DNA from 2 places in the Streptomyces sp. NPDC050549 genome. Region 2 is predicted to be linked to the other one. Evidence: riboswitches for the same ligand, from Rfam matches in the RefSeq annotation. Region 2 holds a riboswitch; the other holds the start of a gene.

Region 1 (7,738 bases), on a different contig from region 2:
GGGCCCCGGCGATCGCCGCGTCGCCGACGCCACCGCAACCGATGACGGCGACGCTGTCACCGCGCCCGACGTTCCCGGTGTTGATCGCCGCGCCGATACCGGCCATCACGCCGCAGCCGAGCAGCCCGGCGACGGCCGGGGAGACGGCCGGGTCGACCTTGGTGCACTGCCCGGCCGCGACCAGCGTCTTGTCGGCGAAGGCGCCGATGCCGAGGGCCGGGGAGAGTTCCTGGCCGGTCGAGGCGAGGGTCATCTTCTGCTTCGCGTTGTGGGTGTTGAAGCAGTACTGCGGCCGGCCGCGCAGACAGGCCCGGCAATTGCCGCACACCGCACGCCAGTTGAGGATCACGAAGTCACCCGGGGCGACGTCGGTGACGCCCTCGCCGACCGACTCCACGATCCCCGCCGCCTCGTGCCCCAGCAGGAAGGGGAAGTCGTCGCTGATGCCGCCCTGCTTGTAGTGCAGGTCGGTGTGACAGACCCCGCAGGCCTGTACCTTCACCACGGCCTCACCGGGTCCGGGATCGGGTACGACGATCGTCTCGACCCGGACCGGTTCGTTCTTTCCCGGCGCGATCACGCCGCGCACTTCCTGCGCCATGGTCCTGAACCCTTTCGTCGATCGTTGTCCCTGCCTGAGACCCTACGCGTGACTGATCGGTAAGGGCACGACGGAGGCTCGACAGCGTCGGCGCCGGCCGACGTAGCCTGAATGCTCCGACCGCATCCCGGGGAGCGCCGTGGGCATCGCAGGGACTCGGAGCGACCGGCCGGCCTGGCGGCTGCTCCTCGACTACGTACGACCGCACCGCTGGGCCCTGTTGGCGGGCGCGCTGCTCTCGCTGGTCACCGGCGGCACCGGGCTGCTGCTGCCGCTGGTCGCACGGGGACTCATCGACGACCTGTCGCACGACCGGACGATCACCGGGGCGCTGCTCGCGATGTCGGCCCTGGTGGTCGCCAACGCGGCGGTGGGCGCGCTGGGTTCGTACGTGCTGCGGCGCACCGCCGAGTCGGTGGTGCTCGGCGCGCGGCGCGCCCTGTCGTCGTATCTGCTGCGACTGCGGATCAGCGCGGTGGACCGCAGCGAGCCCGGCGACCTGATGGCCCGCATCACCTCCGACACCACGCTGCTGCGCGAGGTCACCACCGACTCACTGGTGGGCCTCGGCACCGAAGGGCTCATCCTCGTCGCGACGGTGGTGATGATGGGGCTGGTCGACCCCGTGCTGCTGGCCGTCACCCTCGGCGTGATCGTGGGCGCGGGCACCGTGCTCAGTGTGATCGTGCCGCGCATCAACCGGGCCAGCCGGCAGGCGCAGGACGCGATCGGTGTGATGGGTGCCTCGCTGGAGCGGATCCTCGGCGCGCTGCGCACGGTGAAGGCGTCCGGCGCCGAGGACCACGAGGAGCGCACCCTGCACGCGGCGGCCGAGGAGTCGTGGCGGCAGAGCATCCGCGCCGCCAAGTGGGCAGCGGCGGCGGGCAACACGGCCGGCCTGTCCATGCAGATCGCGTTCATCACCGTCCTCGCGGTGGGCGGAGCACGCGTGGCGACGGGCGCGATAGACGTCGGCACGCTGGTCGCCTTCCTCCTCTACGTCTTCTACCTCATGATGCCGATCCAGCAGGTCGTCGGCGCGATCACGCAGTACCAGACGGGCGCTGCGGCCCTCTCCCGCATCCAGGAGGCGCTGCAACTCCCCGCCGAACCCCCGTCCCTCCCCGCCCGGTTGCCCTCCCCCGGCGCCGCACCCGCGGCCCTCGCCTTCGACGACGTCCGCTTCCGCTACGCCGACGACCTGCCCTACGTCCACCACGGCGTGACCTTCTCCGTACCGGCCCAGGGCATGACGGCGTTCGTCGGCCCGTCCGGCGCCGGCAAGACCACCGTGTTCTCCCTCATCGAGCGGTTCTACGACCCCGAGTCCGGCGCCATCACCCTCGACGGCCGGGACCTCGCGGACTGGGAGCTGTCCGGGCTCCGTTCCGCCATCGGCTATGTGGAGCAGGACGCACCGGTTCTCTCGGGCTCCCTGCGCGACAACCTGCTGCTCGGCAATCCGGACGCGAGCGCGGACGACGTCACCCGCGTCCTGAAGACGACCCGTCTCGACGGTCTGGTCGCCCGGCTGCCGAAGGGTGTCGACCCCCTGGTCGGCCACCGCGGCACCCGCCTCTCCGGCGGCGAACGCCAGCGCGTCGCGATCGCCCGCGCCCTGCTGCGCCACCCGCGGCTGCTGCTCCTGGACGAGGCGACCTCGCAGCTCGACGCGGTCAACGAGGCGGCCCTGCGCGACACCGTCGCCGATGTGGCGCGTACGACGACGGTCCTGGTCGTCGCGCACCGGCTGTCCACGGTGACGATGGCCGACCGGATCGTCGTCATGGACGCGGGCCGGGTCCGCGCGGTGGGTACGCACCGGGAGCTGGTGGCCGCCGACCCGCTCTACGCGGAGCTGGCGGCCACCCAGTTCCTCGCCACGGCGGGCTGATCCCGCTCCACGACTGAGGGCCGCCCGTTTCCGGACGGCCCTCAAGGTCTGCGCGCTGCGCGGTCCCGCTACTCGACGGCGGGGAGGAGTCCCGTGACCGGCGCGGCCATGTCGGTGACCTGGTGCAGCTGCTGGAGGTCGTTGAGGTGGTTCAGCGCCTTCATCTGGTCGGCGACCTTCGGGATCTGCGCCTGGTGCTCGGCGGGGATCTCGCTGACCGCGAGCGAGTCCAGCAGGGCGACCGGGCTGACCTTGCCGTCCTTGAAGGCGGGCGCTTCGGCGGCGTTCGCCATCGGCGCGACGAGGCCGGTGACCCCGACGGCGAGACCAACGGCGGCGGCAATACGTCGTGTTGAGATCATGCTTCCAGCAACGCGGAGGGTAGCCGCCCGGTCACGGGCACCGGTCGCCGCTCACCCGTCAGGCGGATCGCGCCGCTCGGTTTGCCGACCCCGGCGCGACGGAGGAGTCTCGTAGGAGAGGCCCGCGCGGCTCGCTCCTGTTCGGGCCGCGGCCCTCCGAGGAGGTAACCATGGGCACCGCGGCACGCCCCGGCTTCGACACCGAAGCCCTGCGCCGGGGCATCGAAGATCACACAGCGGCGACACTTCTGTCGCTCTATGCCGACGACGCCGAGATCCACGTCGTCGACCACCAGACGCAGCCCAGCAACCCCAAGGTCCTGCACGGCAGGGACGAGATCGGCGCCATGCTCGCCGACGTCTACAGCCGCGACATGACGCACAAACTGGAGGAGTGCGTCGTACAGGGGGACCGAGTCGCCTACAGCGAGTCCTGTCAGTACCCGGACGGGACCCGAGTCCTGGCCGAGTCGATGCTCGTACTGGACGACGGCAAGATCACCCGTCAGACCATGATCCAGGCATGGGACGGCTAGCGCGACTGGTGCCGAAGGTCCGGGTCACCACCCGGCTGACCTGGACCTTCTCGGCCAGCACGGTACCCGTCGGCCCCGCTAGGACTCGACGGCGAGCACCAGTTTCCGCAGCAGGTCTGCGAGCGTCCGGCGCTCTGCTGGGGTCAGTGCTGCGAGCAGCGCGAGCTCGCCCGCTTCCTCCGCCGCCACGTGCTCCTCGAGGACTGCGTTTCCGGCGTCGGTGAGGCGCACCCGCACCCGCCGCCGGTCCCCCGTCTCATGGGTGCGGACGATCAGGCCCGCCTCCTCGACGGCCGCCAGCCGCGCGGAGAGCGCCCCACGGGTCAGCCCCAGCAGCTCCGCCAGGTGTGACGGGCTCGTCTCGTACGGTGGCCCGAGCCTGCGCAGCATGAGCAGCACCTTGAACTGCCACTGCTTGAGCCCGTCGGCGTCGAGCACGTCACGCCGCGTCCGACCGGCATGGCGGGCCAGGATCGCCAGCCGGAAGAAGATCTCCTCCTTCACCGGGTCCATCCAGGCGAGTTCCTTCAACCAGAGCGCCACGTGCCGGTCGACCGAGTCCTCCACCGTCTGCCTCCCGCAGTGGTTTTCTTGTGGATAGTTTTTCGCATAACTACCTTCCCCGCCATGACATCCACAGCGAACACGGTCGTCCCCGTCGAGGAACTCATCGCCGCAGCCCACGAGTTGAGCGTCACGGGACGATGGGAGCGCGCCTCCCGCCTCCTGGACGCATGCACCACCGACGGACCGGACCCCCGGGCGCGAATCGCCCGCGCCGCTGCCCAAGTGGCCCTGGAACAGGACTGGTTCGCGGGCACGGACACCGCGACGGCACGTATCGAGGCGGCCGGGAAGGAGTTCCCGGGCGGCGACTGGGACGTGGACTTCGCGCGACTGCGGAACACCTACCGACGGCTGCTCGTCGTCGACGGCCGGCTCCGGTTGGGCCCGGCCGGGAAGGACCCGCAAGCCCTCACCTCCCTGCTCCGCGAAGCGGAGTCGCTGCGGGACGACGCCCCGGACGAGGGGCGCCGGGGCTGGGCGGAGATGTACCTCGGCCTGATCACGGACAACCACTTCGCCGACCTGACGAACGCACCCTCCCACTACATGTCCGCGCTGCGCGCCGCCGAGTCGGGCGAGGACCCGCTGCTGGCCCGAGAGGCCCTGCGCCACCTGGGCGACCACGACCACGACGCCGGTGACCACGAACTGGCCCTGAATCGCTGGCGCCGGGCTGCCACGCTCGGCGCAGGCGCGGGTACGGTCCCCGGCACACTCTCCCAGCAGCTGCTGCTCGCCGTCCTGGCCAGGGACTCCGGCGACGAGGCCGGGGCCAGGGCACTCGCGACGGAGGTCGCCCGCTGGGCGGAGGCCATCGGGGCGCCACGCCTCGCGGCCCAGGCCCGGGACTTCCTGACCGGTGTCGACCCGACGCAGCCGCCCGCCGAGAGCGGGTCCTGACGGCCGTAGAACTCTCTCGGTTAGGCTGTTCGTGGGTCGTGACTGGCGCTGAGGTGGAGCACCACCGTGGAGCGGCCCACGCGGAGTGAATGCCGTGCGCCTGGGCGATCGGTCAACCAGCTCAGGAGTGGATCATGTCCCAGGCACGGCTCATGGACGGCAGCGCGCTCGCCCGGCGCATCGTCGAGGACACCGCGAAACAGGCCGCCGACCTCACGGAACGCACCGGTACGGCGCCCTGTCTGGCGACGGTTCTGGTCGGCGCCGACCCGGCCTCCGTCACCTACGTCCGGATGAAGCAGAACCGCAGCCGCAAGGCCGGCATCGAGTCCCGGCACGTCGAACTCCTCGCCACCACGACCACCGCCGAACTGGTCGCGACCCTCACCACGCTCTCCGCCGACCCCACCGTCCACGGCATCCTGCTCCAGCACCCGATGGGTGAACACATCGACGAGCGGGCCGCGTTCGAGGCGATCGCGCCGGAGAAGGACGTCGACGGCGTCACCTTCGCGTCCTTCGCGGCGATGAGCTTCGGTCTGCCGGGCTTCGTGTCCTGCACGCCCGGCGGCATCATGCGGCTGCTCGACGAGTACGACGTCGACCCGTCCGGCAAGCGGGCCGTCGTCGTGGGCCGCAGCGCGATCCTCGGCAAGCCGGCAGGCATGCTGCTCCTGGCGCGCGACGCGACGGTCACCTACTGCCACTCCCGCACCCGTGACCTGTCGGCGGCGGTCCGCGAGGCGGACATCGTGGTCGCGGCGGTGGGGCGCCCCCGGCTGATCCGCGGCGAGGACATCAAGCCGGGCGCGGTCGTGCTCGACGCGGGCTACAACGCGGGCAACGTCGGCGACGTCGACTTCGACTCCGCCGCCGAACGTGCCTCACTGATCACGCCGGTGCCGGGCGGCGTCGGCCCGATGACGATCGCCACGCTCCTGGAACAGACCGTGACGGCCGCGGCCCGGCAGCTCGGGGTGTGATCAGCGCGTCCACGCGCTGTAGTCCATGACGTCCCCGGCCTTGACGCCGTACTCGGGCTGGTCCTTCGTGAAGGTGCTCTCCATCCCGAGGACGGCGCCGGTGGCCGGATCCATGATCAGCATCAGGCGGCTGCCCGACTGCCGATACACATAAGCCTCCCCGCGCCGCCCGAGGCGGTCGGTCACCTCCCCCACCGGCCGCAGCCCGTCCGCCCCCGCGAGCAGCCGCGCCAACGCGGCCGACTCACGCGCCCCCAGCGTCCAGTGATCCAGCAACTCCCCAACAGCGGCGAGAAGTTCGGGAGTGGTCAACGGCGTCTTGCTGTACGTGGCCTCCTGGAGGTACGCCCGCAGTCCCGCCACGTCGTGCGGGGGCCGGGCCTCGGGCGGGACATCGCTCCAACTCGGCGGATACGTCGTCTCCTTGACGACATGCCCGTCCTCGACGACACGTTCCGTATGGCTGTCGTCCCCGTTCCAGCGCACGATGCGTTCCTCGGGGATGGTGACCGGTGGTTTGTCGTCGGACATGCCGAGACTCCAAGACTGCACATGAGTTCCCTTGCGCAGAGCGGGATTTCCGTCGACCGCGACCGCCGCGGCGAGAGCGGCGAGCTGTCCCAGGGACACGGGCGTGGAGTTCGCCTGCACGACCAGAGGGCGGGGCGCCGCCACGGCGGGAGTGCCGCTCGGTCCGCCCAGCAACAGCGTGAACACGGTGGCCACTACGGCGACTCCGGCCACGAGACTCCAGAGCAGCCGACGACGCCGTTCGTTCAGCAGCCGGTTGAGCCGACGTGAGGCGTGGTGGTCCAGAGGTCCATCGCCGTAGAAAGGCCCGTCCACCGTGAACGGATTGGCGCTGCGCAGGAGTTCGAGCTCATCAGCCATGGCGATACTCCTCCGGTCCACCTGTAGTGCCCCAAAGGGGCGCGGGGAACTGCGCGACCGGCCACGACGGCGCGGCAGAAGACTCGATCAACACCCCGCACCGCCAAGCACCACGAGCCGGTCGATCTCCGCCCTCAACCGACGCCGCGCCCGATGCAACCGCATGGCCGCAGCCCGCACACCGCACCCCAGAACCACGGCGACCTCCTCCACACCCAGCTCCTCCCACGCAGTCAGCCGCAGTACCTCCTGATCGGCCGGCGACAGCCGCGCGAGCGCCTCGTGCACCCAGGAACCAGGCGTCTCCGCGTCGGGCCCGGCAGCCACCTGCCGCCCGTGCGCGCTCTCGTCGTTGCCCAGCCGATGGACAAGCCGACGGCGACGTCCATACCCCCGCACCGCGTTGGCCAGGCAGTTCCGGGCAACGCCGTACAGCCAGGGCAGCGGGGCCTGCGGCAGGTCCGCACGGCGGCGCCAGGCGACGGTGAAGACCTCCGCCACCACTTCCTCCACCTCACCGCTCCGCCCGTCCAGTCGCCGGGCAACGTAGCGGCTGACCGCCCAGTAGTGCTCGCGATAGGCAGCGGCGAAGATCTCGTCGTTGCTCATGTTCCGTTCGTGTCCGGCACCCGGGCGATCGTCACACCCGTTCTCGTGATTCTCGTCGCGCCCGTCGAGTGTGACGGGCGGCCGGGGGGCGGACACAGGCGGGGCGTGAGAGACCTCAAGAGCATCAAGTGGCTGACGACCACGGATCACAAGACGATCGGCACGCTGTATCTGGTCACGGCGTTCGGGTTCTTCCTGATCGGCGGCGTCATGGCGCTCCTCATGCGCGCCGAACTCGCCAGACCCGGACTGCAGATCATGTCCAACGAGCAGTTCAACCAGGCGTTCACGATGCACGGCACGATCATGCTGCTGATGTTCGCGACGCCGCTGTTCGCCGGTTTCACGAACTGGATCATGCCGTTGCAGATCGGCGCGCCCGACGTGGCGTTCCC
Region 2 (7,738 bases):
TGCCGCGACTCCTGCCACGCCCCGAGCTGGATGATCCGCTCCACGCTCTCGCCCGCCGCCAGCGCGTCCTTGGTGTGCATGTCGAGGCAGAACGCGCAGTGGTTGAGCTGCGAGGCGCGGATCTTCACCAGCTCCAGCAGCTTCGGGTCGAGCCCCCGACGGGCCGCCGCGTCGAGACGGACCATCGTCTTGTAGACCTCGGGGGCGTGCTCGGCCCAGTTGAGACGGGGGCTGTGTTCGGGGGCGTAAGGAGCTTCCTGTGCTGTGGTCATGTCTCGACCCTAGAAGCCAGGCAGCCCAGGAGTATGGTCCATTTCCATGGCGAAATCATGGGCCACTTTGGGTGTAGACCTCCACCTCGAACCCCACGGCGCCGGCGCGGGTACCGGCACCGGCGTCCGCCGGGGTCTGACGGACGCGCTGCGCGACGCCGTCCGCACCGGCCGCCTCGCCCCCGGCACCAGGCTGCCCTCCTCCCGCTCCCTCGCCGCCGACCTGGGCGTGGCCCGCAACACCGTCGCCGACGCCTATGCCGACCTGGTCGCGGAGGGCTGGCTCACCGCCCGCCAGGGCTCCGGCACCCGCGTCGCCGACCGTGCGGTCGTCCCGCCCACCGACACGACCCCGCCCCGCCGCCTGCACACCCGCCCCGCCTACGACCTCGTCCCCGGCACCCCCGACCTCGCCTCGTTCCCCCGCACCGAATGGCTCAAGGCCGCCCGCCGCGCCTTCACCTCCGCCCCGTACCAGGCCCTCGGCTACGGCGACCCCCGAGGCCGTGCCGAACTGCGCACCGCCCTCGCCGCCTACCTCGCCCGGGCCCGCGGCGTCCGCGCCGACCCCGAGCACATCGTGATCAGCGCGGGCATCTCCAACGGCCTGCGGCTGATCGGCACAGCGCTGAGGGCCCGCGGCGCCCACACCATCGCGGTGGAGTCCTACGGCCTGCCCGCGCACTGGCAGATCCTCGACGGGGCCGGTCTGCGCACCCGCCCGCTCCCTTTCGACGAACTGGGCACGAACCCGGGGCAGTTGACGGACGAGCCGGCTGTCCTCCTCACCCCGGCCCACCAGTTCCCCATGGGCGTCCCGCTCCGCCACGACCGCCGCTCCGCCGTCGTCGACTGGGCCCGGCGCACCGGCGGTGTCGTCCTGGAGGACGACTACGACGGCGAGTTCCGCTACGACCGCCAGCCGATCGGCGCCCTCCAGGGCCTCGACCCCGACCACGTCGTCTACCTCGGCACCGCCAGCAAATCCCTCGCCCCGGGTCTCCGCCTGGCCTGGCTGGTCCTGCCCCCGTCACTCGCCGAGGAGGTCGTGAAGGCGAAGGGCGGCGTCGACACCTGCGGCGTCCTGGACCAGCTGACCCTCGCCGAGTTCATCACCTCCGGTGCCCACGACCGCCACGTCCGCGCCGCCCGCCTGCGCTACCGCCGCCGCCGCGACAACCTCGTCGAGGCCCTGGCCCAGCACGCCCCCGACGTCCACGTCACCGGCATCGCCGCCGGCTTCCACGCCGTCCTCAGGCTCCCACCCGCCACCGAGCAGTCCGTGGTCCAGGCCGCCGCCTGGCAGGGCCTGGCCCTCCACTCCCTCTCCTCCTACCGTCACGCCCGGGCCCAGGCCGACCCCCTGGACGCCCTGGTGGTGGGCTACGGCACCCCGCCGGACCACGCGTGGGCGGGGGCGGTGGAGGCACTGTGCAGGGTGCTGCCGTGAGGGCTCACCCTTGAACGAGGGCCGGTAAGAATCACCCCGTCCGGGGGCGCAGCCCCCCAGGGACGGTCACCCCAACTCACCTGCACCCTCCACCGCTGCACCGCCGGAGGTCGGCGCCTCCCCGAACCGTGCCAACGCCAGCGCCCCCACCACCGCCACCACAAACCCCAGTACCGCCAGCCACTCCAACCCCTCCCGCGTACGGTCCCCGAGCCACACCACCCCCACCGCCGCAGGCCCGATCGTCTCCCCGATCACCAACCCTGCCGTGGCCGTCGTCACCGACCCCCGTTGCAGAGCGGTCGTCAGCAGCAGGAACGCGGCGCCCCCACCGACCAGCAGCGCGTACGTCGCCGGATTTCCGACCAGCGCCGACGGTGAGAGCGAGTCGATCAGTCGGACCGCCACCTCGACGACCCCGAACCCGAACCCGGCGCCAAGCCCGAGCGTCAACGCCCGCCCCCGCTCCGGCAGTCGCCCACCGACCAGCCCGAGCAGCAGCACCGCACCGGCCGTCCCCAGCATCGCCCACTTCAATGCCATGGACCCGGCCCGGTCCCCCTCCGCCCCGGACGCCAGCCCCAGCATCGCAAGCCCCGCGCACACCACCCCGACGGCCGCCCACTCCACCCCGCTGAGCCGCACCTTCAGCAGCCGCGCGGCCACCACCGCCGTCACCGCGAGGCTCGACGCCAGGGCCGCCCCGACCGCGTAGATGGGCAGCGACCGCAGCGCCGCGATCTGGAACACGAACCCCAGCCCGTCCAGCGCGAGCCCCGCCATGTACCGCCACTGCCGCAGCGCCCGCAGCAACAGCGCCGCGTCCCCGCCCCCACCCGTCGTCGCCGCCCGCGTGGCGACCGCCTGCAGGACCGTCGCCGTACCGAAGCAGATCGCCGCGCCGAGCGCGCACACCATTCCAAAGAGCACAAAGGGACTCTAGGGGAGGGGAGAACGCCCCCCGCCTCCGGTGCCGGCCCTCTCACCGATCTCTAGACGCCCAGCACCGCCCGCAGCCCGGCCAGTCCCCGGTCCAGGTCCTCCTCGCTGATCATCAGCGGCGGTGCGATCCGGATCGTCGACCCGTGGGTGTCCTTCACCAGGACGCCCCGCTCCATCAGCCGCTCCGAGACCTCCCGGCCCGTCCCGACCGCCGGAGCGATGTCGACCCCGGCCCACAGTCCCCGCCCACGCACCGCCGTCACCCGCCCGGTGTCCTTCAACTGCCGCAGCTCCCCGTGCAGATGCTCCCCGAGCTGCGCCGCCCGCGCCTGGTACTCGCCCGTCCGCAGCATGGCGATCACCTCCAGCGCCACCGCACACGCCAGCGGATTCCCGCCGAACGTCGACCCGTGCTCCCCGGGCCGGAACACCCCCAGGACCTCGGCGCTCGACACCACCGCCGACACCGGTACCACCCCGCCGCCCAGCGCCTTGCCCAGCACATACATGTCGGGCACGACGCCCTCGTGCTCGCACGCGAACGTCCGTCCCGTCCGCCCGAGCCCCGACTGGATCTCGTCGGCGATGAGGAGGGCGTTCCGCTCGCGCGTCAACTCCCGTACCCCCGGCAGATATCCGGCCGGCGGCACCAGCACCCCCGCCTCGCCCTGGATCGGCTCCAACAGCACGGCCACCGTGTTCTCGCTGACCGCCGCCCGCATCGCGGTCAGATCCCCGTACGGCACGATCTCGAAGCCCGGCGTGTACGGCCCGAAGTCCGCCCGCGCCTCCGGGTCGGTGGAGAAGCCGACGATCGTCGTCGTACGGCCGTGGAAGTTGTTGCCCGCCACCACGATCTTCGCTCGTCCCGCAGGTACTCCCTTGACCCGGTACCCCCACTTCCGGGCCGTCTTCAGCGCGGTCTCCACCGCCTCCGCGCCCGTGTTCATCGGCAGCACCAGCTCCATGCCGCACAACTCGGCCAACTGCTCGCAGAACGCGCCGAACCGGTCGTGGTGGAACGCCCGCGACGTCAGCGTCACCCGGTCCAACTGCGCCTTCGCCGCCGCGATCAGCCGTGGGTTGCCGTGCCCGAAGTTCAGCGCCGAGTACCCGGCGAGCAGGTCCAGATAGCGCCGCCCCGCCACGTCCGTCATCCACGCGCCCTCGGCCGTGGCGATCACCACCGGCAGCGGGTGATAGGTGTGCGGGGTGTGCGCCTCGGCGGCGGCGATGAGGGCTTCCGTACTGGTCACGGCGTCTCCCGGGGGTGAGGTTGCCCCTTTCCTATCCTCGCCCGCATGGTGGACGCGGGAGCCGCACCGTCCGGCCCGCCCGGTAGGCTGACCGGCGGGCCGTGACTGGCGCGCTGGGATGGGACCGACCATCGGGGAGCGGCCCGAGCTGCAATGTGTGCCGTGCGCCTGGGCCGTACCGTGAACGCCGAACGCCACGTCCGGAGGTCCCCATGCCCGACAATTCCGCGCCCCTCTCCAACGAGTCCACCGCCTTCCGCGCCGCCCTCGATGTGATCCGTGCCGTCGAGCCGCGCGTCGCCGACGCCATCGGCCAGGAACTCGCCGACCAGCGCGAGATGCTCAAGCTGATCGCCTCCGAGAACTACGCCTCCCCGGCCACCCTGCTGGCCATGGGCAACTGGTTCAGCGACAAGTACGCCGAGGGCACCGTCGGCCGCCGCTTCTACGCCGGCTGCCGCAACGTCGACACGGTCGAGTCCCTCGCCGCCGAGCACGCGCGCGAACTTTTCGGCGCCCGCCACGCCTACGTCCAGCCGCACTCAGGCATCGACGCCAACCTCGTCGCCTTCTGGTCGGTCCTCGCCGACCGCGTCGAGGTCCCCGCTCTCGCGAAGGCGGGCGTCCGCCAGGTCAACGACCTCTCCGACGCCGACTGGGCCGAACTCCGCCAGGCCTTCGGCAACCAGCGCATGCTCGGCATGTCCCTGGACGCCGGCGGCCACCTCACCCACGGCTTCCGCCCGAACATCTCCGGCAAGATGTTCGACCAACGCTCCTACGGCACCGACCCGGCGACCGGCCTCATCGACTACGACGCCCTGCGCGCCTCGGCCCGCGACTTCAAGCCGCTGATCATCGTGGCCGGCTACTCCGCCTACCCCCGCCTGGTGAACTTCCGCATCATGCGCGAGATCGCCGACGAGGTCGGCGCGACCCTCATGGTCGACATGGCGCACTTCGCCGGCCTGGTCGCGGGCAAGGTCCTGACCGGCGACTTCGACCCGGTCCCGCACGCCCAGATCGTCACCACCACCACCCACAAGTCGCTGCGCGGCCCGCGCGGCGGCATGGTCCTGTGCGACGACTCCCTCAAGGACCAGGTCGACCGCGGCTGCCCGATGGTCCTCGGCGGCCCGCTCCCGCACGTCATGGCAGCCAAGGCCGTCGCCCTCGCCGAGGCCCGGCAGCCCTCCTTCCGGGACTACGCCCAGCGCATCGTCGACAACTCCCGGGCGCTGGCGGACGGCCTGATGCGCCGGGGCGCCACCCTTGTCACCGGTGGCACCGACAACCACCTCAACCTGATCGACGTCGCCTCCTCCTACGGCCTCACCGGCCGCCAGGCCGAGGCCGCGCTGCTCGACTCGGGCATCGTCACCAACCGCAACGCGATCCCCGCCGACCCGAACGGCGCCTGGTACACCTCCGGCATCCGCATCGGCACCCCCGCCCTGACCACCCGCGGCCTGGGTACCGCCGAGATGGACGAGGTCGCCGCTCTCATCGACCGGGTCCTCACCACCGCCGAGCCGGGCACGACGAAGTCGGGAGCGCCGAGCAAGGCGAGCCACGTCCTGGACGAAAAGGTCTCCGACGAGATCTCCCGCAGGGCGACGGACCTGGTGTCCGGCTTCCCGCTGTACCCGGAGATCGACCTCGGCTGACAGCCGGCATACGTCCTCTGTCGAGTTGTCAAAGATCGGTGACTCTCACAGATCGATGAGTTCCTGTCGTGGTTCATCGCGCGGCGGTCCGGCCTCACGCCGGGCCGCCGCGCGGCGTATCAGCAGCGTGCCGCCGATGCCGACGGCGAGCCCCGCGGTCGCCCACCCGACCCGCTCGGCAGGCCCGGGCTCGTCCTTCGCGGCGCCGGCTCCGGTAACGCCCCCGACCGCACCGAGCAGCCCTGCCCGCTCCATCCGCGTGAAGACCGCGCGCGGCGCCCGATGCCAGCGGATGTCGTCGTCCGCCACCTCCGGCGCCGGATCCGTCCGCACCCACGGTGTTCCGTCCCCGGCGACGAACAGCTGGTCCTCCCGCTCCACCGCCACATCACCACCGGGGGCCCGACTCGTCCGGGGCCAGCCGCCGACCCCGGTCAGCCCCCACACCACGGTGATCCGCACCGCCGGATACCGGCCCGCCTCCCATGCCTGCGGCACCCGCTCCGTCCCCGCGTACGTCGGCAGCAACAACGTCCACAGGCGCGCGAACGACGCCTCCCCGGAATGCCACGTCTCGGTCCGGCCCGTGTCACCCGCCACGACCAGCGCCAGATCCGGGATGTCCCGGTACGGATCCTGGACCCGCACCTGAGCCGTCCCGGCAGCCTGCACCCGAGCCGCTCCGGCCAGAGCCATCAACACCGACGCAGCGACCAGACACATGCCCCGCAAGCTCCCGCGTTCCATCCCGCGCCCCTCCACCCCTCACACGTCCCGCAACTCCTGCCTGGGCCCCGGCTCCCGCCCCTTCCGCCACAGGTCCGGCGGCAGCCGCACGGCGAACGGCCGCAGCACGAGGGCCAGTACCGCTCCGGCCGCCGCGCCCGGTATTGCCCACCACCGGTCGGTGCCGTCGTCCTTGTCCCCCACGGTGGCCCGCACCGTGCCGGTCTCCGCGTCGCTGTCAGGTGCGGCTGTGGCCGGAGCGGACTCGGTCGGCTGCCACGGTGCCGGGAAGATGCCCGAATAGCCGTCGGACCCGGTGCCCGTGCCCGTCACTCCTAACTTCCGCAAGAGAGCGCGCAGTTGGGCCGGATGCTCGGCGCGATGCCAATAGCCGTTCAGATGCGCGTTCTCCGGCACATCGGCCGCCGTGTGGATCCACACCGCCTGCGGACGGGACTCGACGGGAAAGACCCGGTCGATCCGCCACGGCGATATGTCGTGCGCCAGCCAGGTGACATTGATCTGGCGGGCCTGGGTCAGATCGGCCCCGGGCGGCTTGTCGCGGGTGCCCCTGCCCTCGGGGCCGAGCAACTGCTGGAGCTTTCCGTACTGTTCGTCCGAGTAGTACAGCGCCGTGGCCCGTCCGCTCGTCGGCGAGGTGACGAGCACGCTGGTCGGCCCGCCCGCGGCCGCCTCCGACGCACCCCACACCATCAGCGACAGCGTCATCGCCAACGCCCCGCCCAGAGCCGTCACTTCGCGCAACCCGGCCGCGATCCCGCTTGTCCTGACCGCACTTCCTGCTCCGGACATCCGAACCCCCAACCAGCCGATCCCCCTACGGCCCGCCCGCGAGCCGCCTGTCACTTCTGGTACACCGCCCGACCCGCCGGGGTTCCCACTCCACCCGCCCTAGTCGCCCGACTCCTGCCGGTCGAGCGACTTGGCGATCTCCACCGCCCGCTGCTTCGACGCCACCCCTTCCAGACGGAACGTCAGATCCCCACCGGGAACTCCGCCGACCGGATGCGTCCACAGCAGCGTCGGACCGGCCGTCCGCTCCCCCCGCGTAAAGCGGTCGCCGTCCGCGTCCACCAGCCAGAAGCTCAGCAGATGCGGCCGCGCGAACCACAGCGCCGGGTCCTGTATGCCGTCCGGCGGGACGGACGCATCCAGCGACAGCCATTCCGGCGGTTGGCTCACCGTCTTGGCGAAGCCGATGTCCAGTCGCGCCGGATACTCGTCGACCCGGACCGTGTGCCCGCCCTCCCGCCAGCACAGACTGACCAGAAAGCGCCCGCGCGGTTCGCCGGTCACCGTCACCGCGTCCGGAACACCCAGCGCGTCCGGCACCAGTGGCTCGAACCCCGCCTGCCGACGGGCCTGCGCCAAGGTCACCGACCGGCCGCACCCGGGCACCACGGC

Evidence for each region. A riboswitch is a leader RNA that binds a small molecule or an ion and turns the genes downstream of it on or off. The one in region 2 is predicted to bind ZMP and ZTP.
Region 1: linked by a shared signal. The riboswitch ahead of AB0I51_RS39580 (bifunctional 5,10-methylenetetrahydrofolate dehydrogenase/5,10-methenyltetrahydrofolate cyclohydrolase) and the one ahead of AB0I51_RS14815 (glycine hydroxymethyltransferase) in region 2 are both predicted to bind ZMP and ZTP.

Annotation. Positions count from the first base shown of each region.
Region 1 covers NZ_JBFAJD010000041.1:81,238-88,975, forward strand. Annotated here, with positions in the region: gene AB0I51_RS39550 (S-(hydroxymethyl)mycothiol dehydrogenase) at 1-601, opposite strand, end outside; gene AB0I51_RS39555 (ABC transporter ATP-binding protein) at 741-2,495, shown strand; gene AB0I51_RS39560 (hypothetical protein) at 2,564-2,857, opposite strand; gene AB0I51_RS39565 (nuclear transport factor 2 family protein) at 3,028-3,393, shown strand; gene AB0I51_RS39570 (MarR family transcriptional regulator) at 3,472-3,960, opposite strand; gene AB0I51_RS39575 (hypothetical protein) at 4,021-4,860, shown strand; ZMP/ZTP riboswitch at 4,889-4,973, shown strand; gene AB0I51_RS39580 (bifunctional 5,10-methylenetetrahydrofolate dehydrogenase/5,10-methenyltetrahydrofolate cyclohydrolase) at 4,995-5,843, shown strand; gene AB0I51_RS39585 (CU044_5270 family protein) at 5,844-6,734, opposite strand; gene AB0I51_RS39590 (sigma-70 family RNA polymerase sigma factor) at 6,822-7,343, opposite strand; partial or broken gene AB0I51_RS39595 (cbb3-type cytochrome c oxidase subunit I) at 7,449-7,738, shown strand, end outside.
Region 2 covers NZ_JBFAJD010000008.1:176,251-183,988, forward strand. Annotated here, with positions in the region: gene AB0I51_RS14795 (carboxymuconolactone decarboxylase family protein) at 1-272, opposite strand, end outside; gene AB0I51_RS14800 (PLP-dependent aminotransferase family protein) at 319-1,722, shown strand; gene AB0I51_RS14805 (hypothetical protein) at 1,789-2,640, opposite strand; gene rocD (ornithine--oxo-acid transaminase) at 2,715-3,920, opposite strand; ZMP/ZTP riboswitch at 4,012-4,101, shown strand; gene AB0I51_RS14815 (glycine hydroxymethyltransferase) at 4,133-5,587, shown strand; gene AB0I51_RS14820 (hypothetical protein) at 5,633-6,334, opposite strand; gene AB0I51_RS14825 (hypothetical protein) at 6,353-7,126, opposite strand; gene AB0I51_RS14830 (hypothetical protein) at 7,226-7,738, opposite strand, start outside.